2 regions of the Streptococcus sp. W151 genome follow, and region 1 is predicted to be linked to the other one. Evidence: predicted binding sites of a transcription regulator. Region 1 holds the regulator's gene; the other holds the start of a gene.
The links. The regulator Rex, encoded in region 1, represses fermentation and respiration genes when NADH is low (regulators of the CRP and FNR family bind a similar motif). The targets are predictions, from matches to a motif close to TTGTGAANTANTTCACAA.
Positions count from the first base shown of each region.

Region 2: adhE (bifunctional acetaldehyde-CoA/alcohol dehydrogenase) is a predicted target of Rex. The motif match lies at 6,518-6,535, and genes of this name have one in related genera.

Region 1 covers NZ_JBRKNT010000001.1:522,394-530,810, forward strand. The annotation lists gene ACVC7Q_RS02440 (ribose-phosphate diphosphokinase) at 1-26, shown strand, start outside; gene ACVC7Q_RS02445 (cysteine desulfurase family protein) at 36-1,148, shown strand; gene ACVC7Q_RS02450 (DUF1831 domain-containing protein) at 1,158-1,505, shown strand; gene ACVC7Q_RS02455 (DUF4649 family protein) at 1,507-1,722, shown strand; gene ACVC7Q_RS02460 (redox-sensing transcriptional repressor Rex) at 1,853-2,500, shown strand; gene radC (RadC family protein) at 2,553-3,236, opposite strand; gene ACVC7Q_RS02470 (porphobilinogen deaminase) at 3,291-3,569, opposite strand; gene ACVC7Q_RS02475 (class A sortase) at 3,752-4,495, opposite strand; gene gyrA (DNA gyrase subunit A) at 4,509-6,965, opposite strand; gene ACVC7Q_RS02485 (L-lactate dehydrogenase) at 7,166-8,152, shown strand; tRNA gene ACVC7Q_RS02490 (tRNA-Arg) at 8,243-8,314, opposite strand.
Region 2 covers NZ_JBRKNT010000005.1:39,886-48,302, reverse strand. The annotation lists gene ACVC7Q_RS07960 (N-acetylmannosamine-6-phosphate 2-epimerase) at 1-340, opposite strand, end outside; gene ACVC7Q_RS07955 (ABC transporter permease) at 511-897, opposite strand; gene ACVC7Q_RS07950 (zinc-dependent alcohol dehydrogenase family protein) at 1,056-2,108, opposite strand; gene ACVC7Q_RS07945 (hypothetical protein) at 2,272-2,595, opposite strand; gene ACVC7Q_RS07940 (hypothetical protein) at 2,595-2,900, opposite strand; gene ACVC7Q_RS07935 (hypothetical protein) at 2,910-3,461, opposite strand; gene adhE (bifunctional acetaldehyde-CoA/alcohol dehydrogenase) at 3,772-6,423, opposite strand; gene ACVC7Q_RS07925 (acyltransferase family protein) at 6,826-8,417, opposite strand, start outside.

The DNA of each region.
Region 1 (8,417 bases):
CTTTATTTGCCTACCATAAGAAATAAGGTCTGAATGTGATATATTTTGATAATGCCGCAACAACTCCCCTTTTGCCTGAAGTCATCACTGCGATGACAGAAACCATGAAGACAACCTTTGGAAATCCATCCAGTCTTCATGCTCATGGACGAATGGCTAGTAAACTCCTCCGTGAATCTCGCGAGGAGATTGCTAGATCTCTCCATACCCTTCCAAATCGTATTTTCTTCACTTCAGGTGGATCAGAAAGTAATAATACTGTGATAAAAGGCTACTGCTTGAAACACCAGGCAGATGGCAAACACATCATTACTACCGCTTTGGAACACCATGCGGTTCTCGAACCCATTGAATACCTTGTAGAACATTTCGGATTTGAAGTCACAATCGTCCAACCAAGAGAAGGGCGTATTCAGGCTAGTGATATCAAGGCAGCTCTTAGACCGGATACCATTCTTGTCTCTACCATGTTTGCCAATAACGAGACTGGAGATCTTCTACCGATTAAAGAAATCGGAGTACTCTTAAAAAATCATCCCGCTGCCTTTCATGTTGATGCTGTCCAAGCAATTGGGAAAGTCCCGGTCTATCCCGAAGAGTTAGGGATTGATTTTCTCAGTGCTTCTGCCCACAAATTCCACGGCCCCAAAGGAGTCGGTTTCCTTTATGCAGCCGTCCCAGATTTTGATAATCTCATCCATGGTGGGGATCAGGAAAATAAGATGAGAGCCAGCACGGAAAATCTCATTTCAATTGTAGGGATGTCAACTGCGATACAGCAAGCCACACTTCATCAAGAAGAAAATTTCCACCACGTTCAAAAACTCGGTCAAGAACTAGTTAATGGTTTAGCAGCCTACGACTACTACGTAAATGCGAGTGACGATCATCTTCCATTTGTTTGGAATCTTGGCTTCCCAGGCGTCCAAAACGATGTCTTGCTGATGAGACTGGATTTAGCTGGTATTTCCGTATCCACTGGTTCTGCTTGTACCGCCGGTACTGTACAACCCAGCCATGTCCTTGAAGCGCTCTATGGAAAGGATAGCTCACGCTTGAAAGAATCCCTTCGAATTAGTTTTTCAGAACTCAATACCGTAGAGGAGGTTCGAGACTTCCTCGCAAAACTTAAAGAAATTTTATCATAGGAGAACAATATGGCTTTTGAAACAAGCGTTTCATTGAAAGACTGCAAATATACCTATAGTCTACACCCAAATGTTAAAAAATATACCTTACGTGACAATACATTTGCTGTTACAAAGGTTGGAAATTACGAGTTAAATCGTTTGCTCGAAGCTGTTCCAAATAGCGGTGAAGGCTTCTTGCTTAAAATTATCTTCAACAAAGACCTTACAGGTTTTAAAATCAATATCACAGACAAGTCTGGACTTCGTCTGGTTAATATCTTTAAAAATTCAGAGAATGACATTATCCAACAAAAATTTTATTTCCTAATGGATAGTCTTGTCGAAAGAGAAATTTTCAACAAAACAGAGGTCTAATATGGTAACCCTAACTTATATCGACGCTTACCAAGTAGAGCGAACGACTACTTATCCTGACCTTGCAGCCTGCATTCTAGCATTTTCAGGCTGTGTAACCCTGCCTGACTCTTACTCAATTGTTTCCATTGAATACAAGGGTGAAAAACTCCCCTATACAGGAAGGGTCGATGGGCTCTATGCTTTTTTGAAAAAGGTAGAGCAAGCTGAAAACTAAGCTGATGCTGATGGAACTCTCTCATCGCCATCAGCTTTTTCTTTAGACAAAAATATTTTTGAAAAACCGTTCTAGATAGTTGATTTTTTCACAATCTTCCTATACAATAAGAGGGAAAGGTTGTGATATTGTGAAACATGATAAAAATACTCCAATTCCACGCGCAACAGCAAAACGCTTATCGCTCTACTACCGCATTTTTAAACGCTTTAACTCTGAAAAAATAGAGCGCGCCAATTCCAAACAAATTGCGGATGCGATTGGGATTGACTCTGCTACTGTTCGCCGAGATTTTTCTTATTTTGGTGAATTAGGAAGACGTGGATTTGGTTATGATGTAAAAAAACTGATGAACTTCTTTGCAGATCTTTTAAATGACAATGCTATTACTAATGTCGCTATTGTTGGGATCGGAAATATGGGAAGTGCCCTCCTCAACTATCGCTTCCATGAACGCAATAAGATGAAAATTGTCATGGCGTTTGATCTAGACGATCACGAACTGATCAATACTAAAAGTAAAGACGGAATTCCTATTTACGGTATTTCATCTATTAAAGAGAAACTCAAACAAGAAGGCATTCAAACAGCCATTCTAACTGTTCCAAGTGTTAAGGCTCAAGAAGTTGCTAGCCTCTTGGTAGATGCTGGTGTCAAGGGAATTCTCAGTTTCTCGCCAGTACATCTGACAGTCCCTAAGGATGTCGTCGTCCAATATGTCGATCTTACTAGTGAATTGCAAACACTCCTTTATTTTATGCGTAAAAACGAAGAATAAAGACTTATACTTCAATAACAAAAAGGTTGGAACAAGAAGGTTCCAACCTTTTTTATACCAAATAATCCGTTTCTTCTCGATAACTATAGTAGTTTTCTTCGGATACAATCAAATGATCCAATAGGGTTAACCCCATTACTTCACAGGCCTCTAAGACACGATGAGTGACTTCATCATCATTTTTACTAGGGAACACGGCACCAGATGGATGATTGTGAGCCAAGATAATGGAGGTTGCCATGTGCTTCAGTGCATAATGCAGGATTTCACGCGGCTCCGCGATACTTCGATTCACTGTTCCAATAAATATCGTCTGTTGATGAATAATTTCATTTTGGGTATTCAAATAAAGGGCAACCAGGTGCTCCTGCTTTTTATGGCCAATTTCCTGTTGAATTTTATGGGCCAATTTCTGACTACTCATGATTTGTTCGGAACTCATTAGTTCATCTTTATGAATCCTTCGTCCAAACTCAATAACAGCCTGAAGTTCGATGGCCTTCACTCGCCCAATGCCAGAGATTTCCTGTAGCTCCTCTAGGGTTAATTGCCCTAACTCCTTTAAACTATTTACCGAGCTCAAAAGACCTTGTGCTATCTCATAAACGCTTTTTTGCTTGTTGCCTGTCCGTAAGAGAATGGATAACAATTCCTGATGACTCAGCTTATCTACCCCTTCAGAAACCAAGCGTTCCCTAGGAAGCAAAGATGGTTCAATAAATGATATGTCGTACATAATTTCCTCCTCACTTATTAATTCGTAATAAATTGAGAAAATAACGACCTTTCATTATTTACAGGCGATTTCTTGCTTCAAATCATCTAACACTAAGGCTTCATCTTTATTAAAGCGGATCTGATAACCTGTTTGAACTTGTTCAAGCTCCTTTAAAAACTGTTGAATTTCACAGCGGATCAAGTACTCCTGACTCTGAGGAATGGCTTCTAAGGTCTGGTAGACTTGCTCTACTTCGTAGATTCCTTTCGTAATTAATCCATTTCGTGGAAAATCATTTATTAAGAGATTATAGAAATGATGCAAGTGATGATAAATTCGCTCTTTCGTCACTATTCTACCTCCTTATCATACTCTTTCTCCTCTTATTATATACCGAATTTCCCTCAATATTATGACAAATTCCTTACATTATATTACCAATCGCTTACAATTTTACAAGAATCCTTTAGTTATTTCATGCCATACTATAAAGAAAAAAGCCCAGGCCTCTCTTGGCCTCGGGCTTTGGTTTTTTAGAGTTGCATTTGATTATAAGACTTGCTAAATGAATCCAGGATGTCCTTTGGAGCCTTGTCATAGTCAACAGAGGTTTCCAAGTTTCCTTTTACAATCGTCCGGTAAGTCGCTGCAGCATCCTCACAGGTCACCAAGGTGATTTCATTGACACCTTCACGATCTTGAATAACATCTACACGGTCTGGAGTCACTGTCTCAACAGACGAGATGACATAAGTATAGATTTTTTCTTTATCCGTGATGTAGATCTTCATACCAGCCTTAGCTTTCTCTAATGGTGAGAACAGCATGGCATTTGCTCCAGTTAGGCCAAATACGTGGTGACTAGCAAGAGAATAATTGCCTTGTCCCATGACTTGGTTTTCCTTCATAGTCCCTGCTCCATAGTAAAGGGCTACGTTTTCGAGTCCTTTAAAAATTGGAAGGTTCATGTTCAATTCAGGAATCGAAATTCCCCCAATTACAGGAAGTTTTTGAGCCTGCCATTGGGCATTGATCACGGCCTCCGTCGAGAGTGACTGGACATGTTGGAAATCAAAGCTCGTCTTCACTTCTTTGTTTTTATCAATAGTCTTTTTATCGACCTTGCTAACCTGGTATTGGTTGGTATGCCAAACCATGATCATATTGCGGATCGGAGCATTGAAAATTAAGAGAAGCGAGAGAATAATCAAAAGTGTTGCAACGATGTTGATAAGAGTATTACGTAAACTCTTTTTCTTTTTTCTTTTGCGTGACATGCTGTCCCCTTATCTATTCGTTTTCTTCCACTACTTCTTCATCTTTTTCATCAGCTTGTACAGTTGTGAAGGTCACAATTTTAGCATCCTGATCCAGTCTCATGACTTTCACACCCTGAGTCGAACGACCCGTTTGAGAAATATTAGCCACACCTGTCCGGATCATAACTCCGGTATCGGTAATGATCATCAGATCTTCATCCCCTTTAACGGTTAAAAGACCAGCTAACGGACCATTTTTCTCTGTAATATTGGCTGTTTTGATTCCTTTACCACCACGGCCCTTGGTTGGGTATTCGCCAGCCATTGTCCGCTTACCATAACCTTTTTCAGTAATGATCAATACTTCATCTTGATCGGTAACGACACTAGCTCCTACAACCTTGTCTCCTTCACGGAGATTCACACCACGTACACCTGTGGCAGAACGTCCCATATTCCGAACTACAGCCTCATTAAAGCGGACAGAATATCCATATTTGGTACCAATAATGACATCAGTATTGCCATCTGTAAGGAAGACATTGATCAATTCATCCTCATTACGTAGGTTCAGAGCTTTCAGACCGTTCTGACGGATGTTTGAAAATTCTGCTACATTGGTTCGCTTGACCAAACCTTGTCGCGTCGTAAAGAAGAGATAAGCCTCGTCACTGCGATCTTGCTCCACATTGATAATGGTTTGAATCGATTCACCTTCGTCCAATTTTAGGAGGTTGACAATTGGCAATCCTTTAGCTGTCCGGCCATATTCGGGAATCTCATAACCTTTCAAACGATAAACCCGCCCCTTATTCGTAAAGAAGAGCAAATGATCATGGGTGCTCGTAGATACGAGTTCGCGAACAAAGTCATCATCCTTCACACCGGTTCCTTGGACACCACGTCCACCACGTTTTTGTGCAGTAAATTCAGCTTGGTCCAAACGTTTGATGTATCCTTTATTAGAAAGGGTAATTAAGACATCTGTTTCTTCAATCAAGTCCTCATCTTCAAGAGAAAGAACTTCCCCTACCATCAACTCAGTTCGACGATCATCGCCAAACTTGCGTTTGACTTCTTCTAATTCTTCCTTGATGATAGTCGCCACACGCTCTGGTTTAGCCAAAACATCAGCCAAATCAGCAATCAAGGCAACCAAGTCGTCATATTCACTCTGGATCTTGTCTCGTTCCAAACCGGTCAAACGACGAAGACGCATGTCCAAAATGGCTTGACTTTGACGTTCAGAGAGCTTGAACTTCGACATCAACTCAGCTTGTGCTTCAGCGTCTGTCTGGCTATTGCGGATGATTCGGATTACTTCATCAATGTGATCCAAAGCAATAAGCAAGCCTTCTAAAATATGGGCACGAGCTTCAGCTTTTTCTTTATCAAAGATGGTCCGGCGAGTCACCACTTCTGTTTGGTGCTCGATATAAGCACCTAAAATTTGACGAAGAGAAAGGATCTTTGGAACACCATTTTGAATGGCCAACATATTGAAACCAAAGTTGGTCTGCATTTGCGTCATCTTGAAGAGATTGTTCAAAATAACATTGGCAGAGGCATCCCGACGTACTTCAATGACAAAACGAACCCCTTCACGGTTAGATTCATCTCGTACAGCAGTAATTCCTTCAATCCGTTTTTCTTGCACCAACCGCACGATATGTTCATGGACCTTAGTCTTATTTACCATATATGGAAATTCCGTTACGACAATTCGTTCACGGCCACTCTTTGTTTCCTCGATTTCCGTACGAGAGCGAAGGACAATTGAGCCTTTCCCTGTTTCATAAGCCTTATGAATACCTGATCTACCCATAACCAAGGCTCCAGTAGGAAAATCTGGACCAGGCAACACTTCCATGAGTTCACGGGTGGTCACTTCGGGATTGTCCATCATCAATTTGACGGCGTCAATCGTTTCACCGAGATTATGAGGTGGAATATTAGTGGCCATCCCTACGGCAATCCCAGTGGCTCCATTTACTAGAAGGTTAGGGAAGCGTGCTGGTAACACCAAGGGCTCTCGTTCACTGGCATCATAGTTATCTGCAAAATCAACTGTATTTTTATTGATATCTCGCAACATCTCAAGTGCGATCTTGCTCATCCGGGCTTCTGTGTACCGTTGTGCAGCAGCTCCATCTCCATCCATAGAACCAAAGTTTCCATGGCCGTCCACTAGCATATAGCGATAGCTCCACCATTGCGCCATCCGAACCATAGCTTCATAAATAGAGGAATCTCCGTGTGGGTGGTATTTACCCATAACATCCCCTGTAATACGGGCTGATTTCTTATGTGGTTTGTCAGGAGTGACACCCAATTCATTCATTCCATATAAAATACGACGGTGAACGGGTTTCAGGCCATCACGAACATCAGGGAGCGCACGAGCCACGATTACGCTCATGGCATAATCAATAAAACTCGTCTTCATTTCTGATGTTAAATTCACATCAATTAGATTATTATCCTGCATTCAAAAAATGCCTCTCTTTACTTAATTCACCATACTATTATAACACATTTTAGCCTTTTTTTCTTCTAATGAACACAATGGTAAAAACGTTTACATCAAGGATTCCCAATGTTTCAGATGACAAAGACTTGCAAAAGTGGTAGAATGAAGACGTATGAGAATCTATCTCAAAAAAAAATAAGAAGGAGACGTTTAGACTCATGACTTTGACTAAACAACACAAAAAAGTTATCCTTGTCGGTGACGGTGCTGTAGGTTCATCTTACGCATTTGCACTTGTTAACCAAGGAATTGCACAAGAGCTTGGAATTATTGAAATTCCTCAATTGCACGAAAAAGCTGTCGGAGATGCGCTTGACCTTAGCCACGCCCTTGCCTTTACTTCACCTAAGAAGATCTATGCGGCTGAGTACGCTGACTGTGCAGACGCTGATCTTGTCGTAATTACTGCAGGTGCTCCTCAAAAACCAGGTGAAACTCGTCTTGATCTTGTTGGTAAAAACCTTGCGATTAACAAATCAATCGTAACACAAGTTATTGAATCAGGATTTAACGGTATCTTCCTTGTTGCTGCTAACCCAGTTGACGTTTTGACATACTCTACATGGAAATTCTCAGGATTCCCTAAAGAACGCGTTATTGGTTCAGGTACTTCACTTGACTCAGCTCGTTTCCGTCAAGCTCTTGCTGAAAAATTGGATGTGGATGCTCGTTCTGTTCACGCCTACATCATGGGAGAACATGGTGACTCAGAATTTGCGGTTTGGTCACACGCTAACATCGCTGGTGTAAACCTTGAAGAATTCCTTAAAGATACTCAAAATGTTCAAGAAACTGAATTGATCGAATTGTTCGAAGGTGTTCGTGATGCTGCTTACACTATCATCAACAAAAAAGGAGCTACATACTACGGTATCGCAGTTGCCCTTGCTCGTATCACTAAAGCCATCCTTGATGATGAAAATGCGGTACTTCCACTTTCTGTATTCCAAGAAGGTCAATATGGTGTCAGCAACGTCTTTATCGGTCAACCAGCAGTTGTAGGTGCACACGGTATCGTACGTCCAGTAAACATTCCATTGAACGACGCTGAACTTCAAAAAATGCACGCTTCTGCAAAAGAATTGCAAGCAATCATTGATGAAGCATGGAAAAACCCTGAATTCCAAGAAGCATCTAAAAACTAATCAATCAGTGATGAGACTCTCTAATGATAGAGAGTCTTTTTTTTACGCTAGAAAAACAAAAAAGGTTGAGAAACTCAACCTCTTCTTCTTTCCACCCTGAGGGAATCGAACCCCCATCTCAAGAACCGGAATCTTACGTGATATCCATTACACTAAGGGTGGCAACTGTTATAGTATATCAAATTTTCAAGTATATGGCAAGTAAAAAAAGAGTGGGACAGAAATCGGTCATTCATTAGAATTCGATTTCGTCGTCCCACCTCCG
Region 2 (8,417 bases), on a different contig from region 1:
GACGGGGACGTTTGGTACAATCCAGGGCAATGACCGCGATGTCCAAAGCTGCTAATTCATCGACTTCTTTCATGGTTGCCGTGATAAAAGGTTCTTCAGGTGGGTAGTCACGCTTGATAATCCCAATGATTGGTAACTTGGTCACTTCCTTGATTTCCTTGATATCCCGGACACTGTTGGCTCGGATCCCGACAGCTCCACCCTGCTCAGCCGCTTTGACCAAGAGAGGAATGACTCCTCCTTCTTCTGTATAGAGCGGTTCATGAGGGAGAGCTTGACAAGAAACAATGATGCCATCTTTGATTTGTTCAATCAGTTCATCTTTTGTAATCTTTGACATAACTCCTTCTCCTTTGATAATAAGGCAACTCGAGTACTTGTAAATTGATTATAATCTATTTTTAAAGCACTTACAATATTAATCGTGCAATTGGATTATAGTTTCACATTTTAGGGGAAAATAAAAAGATCTCTGAAACTAGTTTCAGAGATCGACATGATGACGATTCACTAGGCCATCTTTTGAGTTGCTTTTTCCTTTACGACAAATACAAAACCGATAGAGCCGACGACAGCTCCAAGCAAGATCCAGTAGACCATATCCGATGAAGCAATTGGGCCTACCAAGAGACCTGCTAATAAAAAGAGATTGATATACAGTCTAGTATCGCGATAGAAGGTCCAATTGAAATGGTAGCTACCTTCTGGGTACTGCCGTGTCGATACAGACGGTTGAAAGACCTGCAGAAGAATCAAAATCCCTACAAAAGCAAGATAAGCTAGGCTAACTACCGAAAGCGGAGCCTGCATCGTCATAACCACAGTTGCTAAAAGCAAGACCAAGAGCCAGAAATGAAAGTCCATCCAGAATTCACGATGATAATAAAACCGTTTCATAAGATCACACCTTTCTATTATGTAATCGTTTTCTGCACTTATATTATAAGACAAGGAATTTTTTTTTGCAAGGTGAAATCGGTTAGTTGGGGTTGAAAATAGGACCAGAATATCTCTGGTCCGTCTAAAAAAACTATGAACAAAGAGTAACGAGCACATCATTCACTGATGTCATTTTCGATAATCACCTTGAGTGCGTGGTTTTCACCCGCATGTTTAAAGACATCATAGGCTTTTTCAACTTCTGAGAGTTTGAAGTGGTGGGTGATAAGTTTGGTTGCATCGATCTTGCCTGACTTCAAGACATTGAGCAACATTTCAGTGGTATTGGCATTGACAAGACCGGTGTTGAGGGTAATGTTCTTGATCCACAAATCGTCCAAATTGAAGCTAACTGGTTTTCCATGGACACCGACATTGGCAATATGACCACCGACAGAGATGACGTTTTGGCAGACATCGAAAGTAGCAGGATAGCCCACACATTCCATGGAGATATCGACACCACGACCTTCGGTCACTTCATTGATAAAGTCCTTGATTTCAGCGATATCACTGGAGCAGATGGTATGAGTTGCTCCAAATTTCTTAGCTGCTTCAAGACGAGATTCAGATAAGTCCACCATGATAATCGTAGCTGGCGAGAAGAATTGAACAGTCAAGAGAGCCGCAAGACCGATCGGACCAGCTCCAACGATACAGACATTGTCCCCTGGTTTCACATGAGATGGAAGCACCCCAATTTCATAAGACGTTGGGAGAATGTCTGAGAGCATCACCAAGGCTTCGTCATCCACCGTTTCAGGCGCATGATAAAGACTGCCATCCGCATGTGGAATGTGGACATACTCTGCTTGGGTTCCGTTGATCAAGTGACCCAAAATCCAACCACCATCTTCACAGTGAGAAGGAAGACTACGTTTACAGTAGTAGCAGGTGTTACAAGCTGTGACACAAGAGATGATGACCTTGTCTCCCACCTTGAAGTTGCTAACCGCATCACCGACTTCTTCAACAATCCCAATTCCTTCGTGACCTAAAATCGTGCCTTCTTTACAAGCAGGGACATCTCCTCCTAAAATGTGAAGGTCTGTGCCACAGATGGTTGTTTTCAAGATCCGCACAATTGCATCTGTTGGGTTCTTGATCTCTGGTTTTGGTTGGTCGATCAGTTGCAGATTGCCTGCAGATACATAAGTTGCAGCTTTCATAAGCGACTCCTTTTCTTTGTTGGTTTGATAAAACCATTTTATTTTCGTTTCTTTGTGAATATTATAACATATTAAGTAAACGCTTACAAGAATTTATGAGCACATTTTTAAAAGTTTTTTGAGCAAACAAAAACATTCCTCTTATCTCTACCTGAGGAATGTTTCAATCACCTTGTTCTAATTGTTGACGCTGCCTATAGTACTCTTGCTGCTCGCGCTCACGCTCTTCTTCTAAGCGCTCTTCATAGCGCTTGAGTTCTGCCTCAAACTCTTCTTGCAAGGCAAATAAACGCTCCAAGCCACTTTGAACCTCCGCACTTGGGGCTTGAAAATGAAGGGCACTCAGCCAGTCTACTAAATTTTCTGTATGTTGGCGGACATCCATACGCATATCCGCATAATCCCACTCCAACTCGCTAAGTTTCTGGTTGAAGCGGTAATGTCGATCTTCTAGTTGTTCTAATTCACTATTTCCTGAATGGTACATCACATACCTCCTTTAATCGGACTCAATAAAATCGGCTTTTTCACTGATTTCAGTGCTGCTTCTGCCGCGTCCGCTGCTCCTCCTGTAAATCCATCTTTCAAATCATTAACTAGAGTTGTTGTAGCAAAAGAGCGCATTTTTTCGGATTGACCGCTCAAAGTCACCTGCAAACTCATCCCTTCCAACATCATCAAGGCTTTTTGCGTTGCAATCAAACTCCGAATTGCAATCCGCTCTTGCTCCTTTTTAATCTCTCGATGGAGCTCCTCAACGCGTTCTCTATCCTCTCCCAGGATCTCTAACATCTTTTTCTCCTACTTATGAAAATCAAAGGCCACTGCTTGTCCCTTGTCCAAGTCTACCAATTGGGTTGACGCAGCCTCCAGCTGCCCTGCCAAGTCTGACAAGCGAGTGGAATAGGCTTTTGCTTGAGCGAGGTTCTCCGCCTCTACCGCTTGGTCCCAACAAATATCCATGGAGAACTCTCCTAATAGTTGCTCCACTTCTGCGTCTGTCAAAAATTGGGCCATGCTGTGGGCCATTTGTGACACCTCCGCAACCTTATGGGAAACCGTCTCCTTGGCCACTTCTAGCTGATCTTTGAGCTCGGCCTCAAAGACCGTCGCTTGCGCTGAAGCATTTTGTGCTACTGCCAGTACCAATTCCTCTCGTAATTGAATGGTCTGGGTACCAGATGCTCCTGCCAATTGCTGATGGAGACTCGGAATGCTGGGCCTTTCCTGCCCATACATGGAGACCACCGAAGCAGATGATGGCTGATTTTCTGAAGCGGACGTTGCCCGATCTCGTTGGGGCATTTCAATAATTTTCTGTGCCTGATCTTGCACTTCACCTTCTAACTCCATTTGAGATGGCCTCCTTTCTTGGATTTGTTTTCTCGTTTCCTATAACTGAAAAACTATCCTAACCCTTCAACTACAAGCAGATTCACATACTATAGGGTATCATAAATTAGCCCGTAATGCTATAAAAATAGCACAGATTCTTAAAAAAAGTCTAATTTTTTATGAAAAAACGGTTCGGAGCTCTGAAAAACAACAAAGACAGCCAATCCCTCAGCTCCCTTTTTTCGATTGAAACCTGAAAAGGCCATCAAAAATCCCCCGCTCTTTTGAGCGAGGGATAGCTGATAAACATCAGTTGTTCCTTGGCGTCTTATTTACGACGTCCTGGACGTTCCTTGTAACCATAGTATGCATCTTCGATGATTTCTTGCATATGGTCTACCATTGGAAGACGTGGGTTAGCTGGTGAACATTGATCTTCGTAAGCAAGGAAGGCCAATTCACGAGAATGTTTCTTCCATTCTTTTTCATCAACCCCTTGTGCTTTGAAGTTCATTTCAATACCACAGCGTTCACCAAGTTCGTACACAGCTTTTGCGTAGGCATCAACGGCTTCTTCTGGTGTAGAGCATGGAAGTCCTAACATACGAGCGATATCTTGGTATTTTTCATCTGCACGGTAGTAGTTGTACTTAGGCCATGTAGCTGTCTTGGCTGGGCGTGTACCGTTGTAGCGGATAACGTACGGAAGCAAGATCGCATTGGTCCGTCCGTGGATGGTGTGGAATTGTGCACCGATCTTGTGGGCCATTGAGTGAGAAATACCGAGGAAGGCATTGGCGAAGGCCATACCTGCGATCGTTGACGCATTGTGCATCTTTTCGCGTGAATGGAAGTCCGCATTCTTCACTGAGCTTTCCAAGTTTTCAAAGACAAGTTTGATAGCTTGAAGGGCAAGACCATCTGTGAAGTCGCTAGCCATTTGTGATACGTAAGCTTCTGTCGCGTGCGTCAAGACGTCCATACCAGTGTCTGCTGCAACAGATCCTGGAACTGTCAATACCAAAGCAGGGTCTACGATGGCAACGGTTGGTGTCAATGAGTAGTCAGCGATTGGGTATTTACGGTTGTTTGCTTTATCAGAGATAACGGCAAATGGTGTTACTTCAGATCCTGTACCAGATGTTGTTGGGATGGCGATGAATTTCGTCTTCTTACCAAGCAATGGGAACTTGAAGGCACGTTTACGGATATCCATGAATTTTTGAACCAAGTCACGGAAGTCCACTTCTGGTTGTTCGTAGAAGAGCCACATAACTTTGGCCGCATCCATTGGTGATCCACCACCAAGAGCAATGATCGTATCTGGTTTGAAGGCACGCATGATCTCTGTACCACGTTCAACAGTTGTGATATCTGGATCTGGTTCTACGTCTGCAAAGATTTGATAAACCACCTTGTTGCGACGAAGGTCAAGCTGTTCGATGATACGATCAAGGAAACCAAGCTCTACCATAGCGTGGTCTGTAACGATCATGACACGTTCAACGTCACGACATTTTTGTAGGTATTCAATTGAATCACGTTCAAAGTATGTTTTTGAAGGTAGTTTCATCCATTGCATGTTATTTCTCCGGCGTCCGACTTTTTTGATATTCAAGAGGTTGATGGCACTAACGTTGTCCCCAACAGAGTTGCGTCCGTAAGAACCACATCCAAGTGTCAATGATGGCAAGAAGGCATTGTAAACATCCCCGATACCACCGAAAGTCGAAGGAGAGTTGCAGATAACGCGAATAGCTTTAACTGCTTTACCAAATTCTTTTGTCAATTCTTCATCAGCAGTATGGATGGCTGCTGAGTGGCCAAGACCGTTGAATTCAACCATTTGGCGAGCTTTGTTAATTCCGTCTTCACGGCTTTCAGATTTCAAAACAGCGATAACTGGTGACAATTTTTCACGAGTCAACGGTTCTTTTTCACCAACTTCTTTACATTCTGCCGCAAGGATATTGGTTCCTTCTGGTACAGAGAAGCCAGCTTGTTCAGCGATCCATGCTGCCGGTTTCCCAACGATGTCCGCATTCAATTTTGCACCCGCACAGTTCTTGCTGTTAGCTTTCACACCGAAGCAGAACTCTTCAAGAAGGGCTTTTTCTTTTTTGTTGACAAAGTAAGTATGGTAAGATTTGAATTCTTCAACAAACTCATCGTAGATTTCTTTATCGATGATGACCGCTTGTTCAGACGCACAGACCATTCCGTTGTCAAATGATTTAGACATGACGATATCGTGGGCTGCTTGGCGGATGTTAGCTGATTTTTCAACATAAGCAGGTACGTTTCCGGCACCTACCCCAAGAGCTGGTTTCCCACAAGAATAAGCCGCCTTCACCATGGCATTCCCACCGGTCGCGAGGATCGTAGCAACTCCCTCGTGGTTCATCAGTGCACTCGTTGCTTCCATAGAAGGTTGAGTAATCCATTGCACACAGTTCTCAGGCGCTCCAGCTGCAATTGCCGCATCGCGTACGATTTGTGCTGCATGAGCTGATGATTCTTGAGCAGATGGGTGGAAGGCAAAGACGATAGGGTTCCGTGTCTTCAAGGAAATCAAAGCTTTAAAGATTGCTGTTGAAGTTGGGTTTGTTGTAGGAGTGATCCCGCAGACAACTCCGACGGGCTCAGCAATAAGAGTCAAACCAGTGACGTCATCTTCTGAAATGACACCAACTGTCTTAGTGTGACGCATGTTGTTTACAACGTGCTCACAAGCGAACAAGTTTTTAGTCGCCTTGTCTTCAAAGACTCCACGACCAGTTTCTTCATAGGCATGAAGAGCAAGCTCACCGTGTGCGTCAAGAGCAGCTACAGATGCTTTTGCAACGATGTAGTCTACTTGTTCCTGATCCAATTTGCGCATTTCTTCAAGCGCAACAAGCGCTTTTTGCACCAACTCGTCTACGTGTTTTTCAGCAGCGAGTTTCTTTTCTTCAGGTGAGAGAGTTTTTTTATCAGCCATTTGATGCTTTCCTCCAATGTTTGAAACCCTTATCCTTTTCCGGAACTTTTTCTTGTTTTCAGAAACTTTCAAGAATAGTGTAAGAAATTTCGATTTGTTAATTATTTCACAATATAATTGTACTCTATTTTGAGATTTTTGTAAACACTTCCAAGCAACTTTCACAAAGATTTTTTTGAAATTTGTGAAAGTTTTATCAATTTAATTGCTGTAAAAGCAATTCTTTAGCAAAATTGTGAAAAAATAATTAAAAAAATTTTTTCTTCACAAAGTGATATTTTCAATTGATTTTTGTAAGCGTTTTCTTGATCTTACTAAAAAAAGCAACTTTTTACAAGTATAAAGTTGCTCTTTGTTTTGTTTTGTTAGGATTTGTTTTGTTTCAGTTTCAGAGATACTTTTTTACTTCTTGACTGGACCTTTTTCAGCCTTGTCAAGAGCTTCTTTGACTGTTTGAGCATAGAGTTCCCCACCATTGGTTTCCATATTGAAGTGAACAGAGTCTGTTCCCACCCAAATATTTGGATTTTCCATGGCTACTTGATACCAGTCTGCAATGGTGATAAAGTCGTATTTCTTGGCTAGTTCTAACTCATAAAGACGAGTTTGAACCGATTCGCTGGACTGATCGTTGGCATATCGACCATCATATGGTGTCACAAGGATTAAGCGACGGCCTTTTGGAAGTTTTTCAACATACTGATCCAGCAACTCTTTGTAGTTGCTTACAGTATTGGTTCCTAGGGCAATGACCACATTTTTTAGGAGAACTTTATTGGAGATATCGGTCTCAAAGACCTTCATTCCATTTTCCAGCTGACGGCTCACCACCGCATCGATCTGGATGCCAGGGATCGCTTTAGTCAGGTAATCCTGCGCCCGCAAGTTAACGGAGTCACCGATCATGGTCACACCATTTGAGACGTTATAGTCTGTTGCAGTCGCATTGTCCACCTGCGTCCGCGTAACCTGCATTTTGCTATCTGCTTGATTGAGCCCACTCACAACCAAACTCTCATCAAAAGCTCCGACTGTTGGTGCAAAGGCAGAGATTCCGAACATCAAGAGAGCCAGTGGAATCATGAGGTAAAAGATAGGCTTGGTCAAAAAACTCAGATCCATCTTCATACCAAAGACACGAGGCTCCTTGCCTGCAATGGTTGGCTCTAAAATATAGAAGGAAAGAGCCGTTAGAATCAAGGAAACGATCGTCGTCACAAGGGCTGCCATCATATTTCCCAAGTGTTGAGAAAAGATGATAAAGAAAGGCCAGTGGAAAAGATAGACACCATAACTGGTATCTGCCAAGAAATTGAGGATGGCTGGTTCCTTTTTATCTGGTGTCTTTTCATGGAGAATACGGGCCGACAGAATCATGGCACAAGCTGCGATTGTCGCCGCTAAAAAGCCAAACAGATAGGTCCACAAGCTATCAAATGGCAAGAAAAGACTGAGCACAAACAAGAAGGCAAAGCTTCCGCCCAAGACCGACAAAGTCTTTTTCATACTCCAAGACTGCACCAGCTTTGTAAAGTTCGGGCTGACATTAGCAATCCCTGTTACCGTTGCTAGGCACGATCCCGCAAAGAAGGGGAAGATGTGAGTGAAACTAGAGAAATAGATAGTGGAGAAGTTAGCTGTCAGAAAGGCGCGGATGAACATGGACAAGAAGGTAAAGAGAAAGAGCCCGCTGGATGCTAAGAAGAGCATACCTCGGTATTTTCCAACCGTCTTAGCCCGCTTAGCCAAGAACCATGCTAGGAGCGCCCATAGTACATAGTAATGCACTTCTAGGGCCAAACTCCAGGTATGAAGAAAGAGATGTGGAATGAAGTTGCTTTCGTAACTACCACCAGTTGCCATCTCAAAAAAATTGGTCACAAAACCAAAGACCGCCGCAATCTGTGTCCCAATACCAGCCACGTAGTCCCGTTGCACCATAAAGGTAAAGGGCATCACGACCAAGACCATAAAGACAAGGGGGGGTACGATCC